2 regions of the Allobosea sp. 05T438 genome follow, and region 1 is predicted to be linked to the other one. Evidence: predicted binding sites of a transcription regulator. Region 1 holds the regulator's gene; the other holds the start of a gene.
What was found. Region 1 encodes LexA, which represses DNA repair genes until DNA is damaged. Its sites were predicted from a motif close to TGTTCNNNNTGTGTTCNG; they were not measured.
Positions count from the first base shown of each region.

Region 1 (3,151 bases):
TGCGGCGCTGAGCATGCGCAATCTCGCGCTTGCGGCCATGATCGTGCTCCTGCGCGAGCCGGAGGCCTTGCTCGGGCCGAGCTTCCAGATGTCCTTCGGAGCCGTCGCGGCATTGATCGCCTTTGCCGAACGCTGGGAGAGCCGAAAGCGCTCCCAGCCGCCGCCCAGCTTGCCGTGGCCGCTTGGGCCGGTCTGGGCCGCGGCACTCGGCATCGTCGTCACCACGTTGCTGGCAACGGCCGCGACAGCGCCCTTCGGCGCCTATCATTTTCAGACCTTCAATCCCTTCGGCCTGCTCGGCAATGCGATGGCGCTGCCCTTCGTCTCGCTCTTCGTCATGCCGGCGGCCGTCTTCGGCGTGCTGGCTTACCCCTTCGGACTGGACTGGCCCGCCTGGGCGCTGATGGGGCTGGCTTCCGATGTCGTGCTCAAGGTGGCGCACTGGGTCGCAAGCATCGACCATTCCACGGTGATGATCGCAGCCTTCGGGCCGGCGGTGCTGACCTGCTTCGTGCTGGCGCTGCTGTGGCTGACGCTCTGGACCACGCCCTGGCGCTGGCTGGCGGCGCTGCCGCTCCTGCTCGGCGTGGCCATCGCCGGCAAGCCGGAGCGGCCGGAAATCCTGATCGAACGCGACGGTTCGGGGCTGGCGGTGCGGGGCCCGGATGGCCGCCTCGCGATTGCGGGCAAGCCGAGCCGTTTCGTGCTGCAGCAATGGCTCGCTGCTGATGGCGATCGCCGTTCGCCGGACGATCCGACGCTGCGGGCCGGCATTAGCTGCGATGCGCTCGGCTGCGTCGCACGGACGCCGGATCAGCGCACCGTTTCCTACACGCGCGACAGGTTGGCGCTTATCGAGGACTGCATGCGGGCTGACCTCGTCGTCACCGCCATCCCCTGGAGCGGAACCTGCAAGGCACGGCTGATCGAGCGAATGGCGTTATCGCGCGACGGCGCGACTTCGCTCTATCGAACAGGATCGGGGTGGAGCAGCCATGTCTCGGAGCAGAACGCTGCCGACCGCCCTTGGAGCCGCCGCCGTGAGCAGCGCCCTGCGCAAGCCTCGACAGCGCCTCCGAGTGTGACACCGGCTTCCGCCGACGGCGAAGCCGAGGTCGAGCGCCTTCAGTAGCGCCGCATCAGATTGACGAGGCGGCCCTGGATCTTGACCCGGTCCGGCCCGAGCACGCGCGTCTCATAGGCAGGGTTCGCGGCTTCGAGCGCGATCGAGGAGCCGCGCTTGCGCAGCCGCTTCAGCGTCGCTTCCTCATCATCGATCAGCGCCACGACGATGTCGCCGGTATTGGCCGAATCCTGCTTGCGGATGATGACGGTGTCGCCGTCGAGGATGCCGGCTTCGACCATCGAGTCACCACGCACTTCCAGCGCGTAATGCTCGCCGGAGCCGAGCATGTCGGGCGGCAGCGAGACGGTGTGGCTACGGTTCTGGATCGCCGAGATCGGCGTGCCGGCGGCGATGCGGCCCATGACCGGGATCGCGATGGAGGAGCGGCTGTCCTCATCGGACGCAGGGCGTGGCTTGGTGAGATTCGGCTGCGAGCCGAGGCCGCCCTGGACGACCGCAGGGTTGAAACGCTGCCGCTGCTGCGGGGCGCCGAGCCCGTCGGGCATCTTGATGATCTCGAGCGCACGCGCCCGGTTGGGCAGGCGACGGATGAAGCCGCGCTCCTCTAGCGCCATGATCAGCCGGTGGATGCCCGACTTGGAGCGCAGATCGAGCGCATCCTTCATCTCGTCGAAGGAGGGCGGCACCCCGCTCTCACGCAAGCGTTCCTGAATGAAGCGCAGGAGTTCGTGTTGCTTGCGTGTCAGCATGATCCCCGCCGGCCTTCTCGAAGGCTAGATTCGAAACAAAGCAGGAACACCATACGCGTTCCACTTGTGTTCCGCAAGCGGGCTCCGGCATCGAAGCGAACAGTGGAATCCACTTTTCGGGCAGATCCGATGCGATAACCCTATACAGATCGCTACGATCGCGTCCGACAGGATGAGCGGTGATCTAGCGCAGCGGCAGGATGCGGCAGATGTCGCCTTTTTTTGCCGGCGCGGCATGGGCAGGCCGGATCGTCAATGCCTGCGCCCGTGCCAGCGTGCCGAGCATCGAGGAATCCTGCCGGTCGAAGGGCGTCGCCACCCAGCCATCCGGCGTCAGTGCGAGCTCCGAGCGCAGATAGTCCTCGCGCTCGTCATTGGCCGGCATGTCACGGCCGAGGCGGGCGGGGATGCTGCGGTCGCGGTCGGCCTCCCCAATGCCGAGCAGAGCCTCGATCAGCGGCAGGACAAAGAGATGGCCGCAGACGATCGAGGAGACCGGGTTTCCGGGCAAGCCGACCACGACCATGCGGCCGAGTCGGCCGGTCATCATGGGTTTGCCCGGCCGCATCGCGATCTTCCAGAAGCCGAGCGACATGCCGGCCCGCGTCAGCGCCTCCTGCACGAGGTCATGCGCGCCGACCGAGGCCCCGCCGAGCGTGACGAGGACGTCGGCGTCGGCGTCCCGCGCCTGGCCGATCTTGGCCGCGAGGTCGGCGTGGTCGTCGCGGGCGATGCCGAGATCGAGAACGGCACCGCCGGCCTTCTCGACCAGTGCAGCGAGCGAGAAGGAGTTCGAGGCGACGATCTGGTCGCGCCCGACCGGCTCGCCCGGAGCCACCAACTCGTCGCCAGTGGCAAGGATCGCGACGCGCGGCTTGCGCCGGACGGGCAAGGTCGGATGTCCCATCGCGGCGGCGAGGCCCAGCGCAGCGCTGTCGAGCACGCGCCCGGCGGGCAGCAGGACGTCGCCTTCGCGGAAATCCAGCCCGGCTGCGCGCAGGAACTTGCCCTTGGCGGGCGGCACCCGCACGCGGATCGCCGGGCTGTCGACGCCGTCGGCATCCTCCTGCATCAGGACGGTATCGGCGCCATCAGGCATTGGCGCGCCCGTGAAGATGCGCACGGCCTGTCCCGGCCCGACCGAGCCCTCGAAGGCCCGGCCAGCGGCGGATTCGCCGATCACCGCGAGCGAGATGCCCGCCGCCATGTCGTCGCCGCGCACGGCATAGCCGTCCATGGCGGAATTGGCGAAGGGCGGCTGGGTCCGGAGCGCCTTGACCTCACCGGCAAGCACCCGCCAGGCGCATTGCGCGAG
Region 1 covers NZ_JBFTKQ010000005.1:144,330-147,480, reverse strand. Annotated here, with positions in the region: gene AC1DIN_RS13285 (ComEC/Rec2 family competence protein) at 1-1,132, shown strand, start outside; gene lexA (transcriptional repressor LexA) at 1,126-1,836, opposite strand; gene AC1DIN_RS13275 (molybdopterin molybdotransferase MoeA) at 2,021-3,151, opposite strand, start outside.

Region 2 (3,151 bases), on a different contig from region 1:
GCGATCTGATCGGGAAGAACCTGAAGGAGCAGCAGACGCCTTCGAAGCCAGCCGAGAGTTCCAGAAATTCCCCCACCCTCTAGCTCGGCGACCGCGGCTGCCTGTGCAGGCCGGTGGAAAGGACGCTTCATGGGATTCAGGTTTCGGCGTTCCGTTCGTCTCTTTCCCGGCGCAGGGTGAACTTCAGCCTCAGCGGTGTGAGCGTGAGCGCCGGCGTGCCGGGAGCGATGATCAACATCGGCCCGCGCGGCAGCCGTCTGACCATGGGCCTGCCCGGCACTGGCATTTCCTACACTCGCAATCTGAGTTCGCCTCGCCCCGTAAGACGAGCGTCGACCCCAGCTGAGGTCTATCTGGAGCCACCGGTTCCACCCGAGCCGATGCACCCGGACCAGAGCCGCAGCCAGGGCCCTTGGTCGGGGAGATCAAGAGCGCCGAGGTGGCGAGCCTGACCAGCCCGGACCTCGGGGGCCTAAAGCAGTTGATCAACGATGCGGCGCACCAGAAGGTCTTGCTCCAGTCGGATCTTAACGAAGCGGTCGCAGATCGGCGTCGCGCCTGGCGGAAACTGCGACGTCGCGAACAGTTGCCACTTCGCGTTGTGATGAAGTCGTCCATCCCGACCGCGCGCGTTGCTTTCGAGGAAGCGGAAGAGGAGGCCTTGAAGGTCGCGGCAGCGATCATCGCGACAGAGATCAAGGTGGAGATCGATCTCAACGATCAGACATGGGCGGCGTGGGCTGAAGTGACGAAGACGTTCGATCGGCTCTCCCAGGCCGCGAAATTCTGGGATGTCACATCATCCGTCGCTGTTGACCGCTTCCGCACCCGGTCCGCCGCTCACGAGCCATCCGCCGGAACCGATCGATCGACCAGTTCGGGAGGAAGACCGAGACGACCCGTGTCATCGCATGCCTCCAATTCGAAATCCGCCCTCTCGCCCGCCCTGGCCCTGATCAGTTCAACAAGCCAGCGCGGTCGTCCCATTCCAGGCACCGGCAACACTGTCGATGGCAGAACCGAGACGCGCCATCGGGTCATCGCCGCCGTGGGCTGACCGAAATCGGAGGCATCGACCTCTCGTCGCCATCGTCGCAGCGCGATGCCGATAGCACCTGTCCCCTCCGCAGCCAGCTGAAGGCGACGCGATGCCGTCATGGACAAGCGGGCTACCTCGCCGACGACGGAGCCCAGCCCGCCATGGCGCAGGCCCTCTTCCATGCAGGCGAGCACCGTCTTGTCATCTCCTGCCTCGACATAGATCACGCGGTCAGGGATCAGCCCCGCCTGCGCCATCGCCGGCGCGAAAAGATCGGCTCGGGTGAGACACCAGAGCACCTTGCCACGACTCCTGGCGGCAACTCCGGCGCTAAACAAAGCCGCTGCCGCACCATCAATCGCCCCATTTCCGCCGCCGGCGACTTCATGGAGTGCCCCCAGCGTTAGGCCTCCACCAGGCAAGCGCGAATCAAGCGTCGCGATTCCGAACGGCAGCACAGTCCGACCGCGGACCCCTCGGCCCTCGATCCGCTCGATCTGGTCGCGAAGCGACTGGAATACTGGCTGTGGCCGCAACGGGCTTTACCTGCTAGAACGACACCTTATGTTCCTCTTATGTTCTCAGCGAGAGGCCGAGAGTCAAGCTCGGTGTTTGGCGGGAACACAGCGACACGACGGGAGGTTGCCGAGGCACACCCTCTTCCTCCAAGCAGGAGTACTGATGATCTCCGATGATCCAACCGAAATCGTTGAGCAGTCCTACGAGGTCGTCGCTTGGCGAGGGCTGGCACTGGCACTTCTAGCGCAGATCCTGGTTCCAGCGCCGGAGAATGAAGGGGAATGCTCCCAGTTCCTTCACACCGTCTTGGCAGATATTCTCGATCAGACGGTCAACAGCGAGGCAATGCCTGCCGAACTCGATCGAGGCGCCTTGCGGGCCGAACTGGAAGGCGTGAACGAGCGCCTCCGGCAGGAGTTCGCTGAAGCGCAACTCGATCGCCAAAAGCTCCGAAAAGAGTAGCTGAAGTCGGGAGCCAACTGATCGCCAACAGAGTATCGACGACCTTCAGGACGCCCACGCCCCAGCGAGCAACCTATGTGCAAGCTCTACCCCCACCAAGAACGTAGAAGTTAGGAACACGCGATCGATCCGTGCGATTAATCCCGGGCCCGCAATCCTGAGCAGAGCATCATGTGAAGCGCACCTCAACGCAGCTCGCCGAATGGCCTCTCCCATCTACAATTACACTTGGATCGCCGGTCCGCGCCAAGGGAATCGAGCGGGAAATCAGGCGGCGACTTCCTTGGTCGACGCGGAAGCACCTCACGGTCGAAACCGGCAAAGCGATCCTTCACATGCCGGACGCCGAAGCTGCTGAGTTTGACGCTCTATCTGCGATCGTAGCGGATATGTTGGCCGATATTGCCGAGTTGCCCATCCTCCCCAGCGAGGCCGAGGACATTCTCTCCATTTCATCTCGTGAGCGCCACAAGTGGCTCAATGATGGACGACTGCAGAGCGCGGGAACCAGAACGGTCAAGCTGCGTGGCCGAGCCAAAGCCGTCACATTCCACGTGTTCACCCCAAGTTTCATCGAGCAAGTCCTCGATAGCGGCCTGCCGGAAATCTGGCGGGAAGAGGATATCGCAACGACAGCAGAGAACCGGCGGCGAGCAGCAGGGAAAGCAGCTTTGACGCGCGCGGGAAAGCGTTTGGCCAAATCCCGTAAGGCAGCGACCGGTCCGGACGAACAGAAAACCGGCCTCGACGGCTGGGAAGAGTTTGAGGCTGAAGGTTTGCTTCGGTGAGGTATGCCGCCCGGAGGGACGGGAGAGAAGCTATCCAGCTATCGCCTGCACCTGTCGGCATGAGCGACACCCCGTCTGTTCAGGGCCTCCATGCGGCATAATCGCCGTATCTTTCACGCGGCGGCGGCCAGGCTGGCGATTGCGGCTGCCACACCACCCGGGCCGTGCGGGATTTCTTTGGCTTGAAGCGCCATCTCAACGGCTCCGAGCGCTCCAATAAGCGCCGCAGCGTTGAAATGACCCATGTGGGCGATCCGGAAGGCTTTGCCGTGATAATCTCCAATCCCGAGGCCGAGCGTCACGCCACAGACGTCGCGCGCGAAGGCGGTGATGACGCTTACGT
Region 2 covers NZ_JBFTKQ010000017.1:70,767-73,917, forward strand. Annotated here, with positions in the region: gene AC1DIN_RS24625 (hypothetical protein) at 1-83, shown strand, start outside; gene AC1DIN_RS24630 (hypothetical protein) at 137-280, opposite strand; gene AC1DIN_RS24635 (hypothetical protein) at 228-452, shown strand; gene AC1DIN_RS24640 (ImuA family protein) at 841-1,575, opposite strand; gene AC1DIN_RS24645 (hypothetical protein) at 1,721-2,020, shown strand; gene AC1DIN_RS24650 (hypothetical protein) at 2,194-2,808, shown strand; gene AC1DIN_RS24655 (pyridoxal-phosphate-dependent aminotransferase family protein) at 2,922-3,151, opposite strand, start outside.
Region 2: AC1DIN_RS24640 (ImuA family protein) is a predicted target of LexA. The motif match lies at 1,605-1,622, and genes of this name have one in related genera.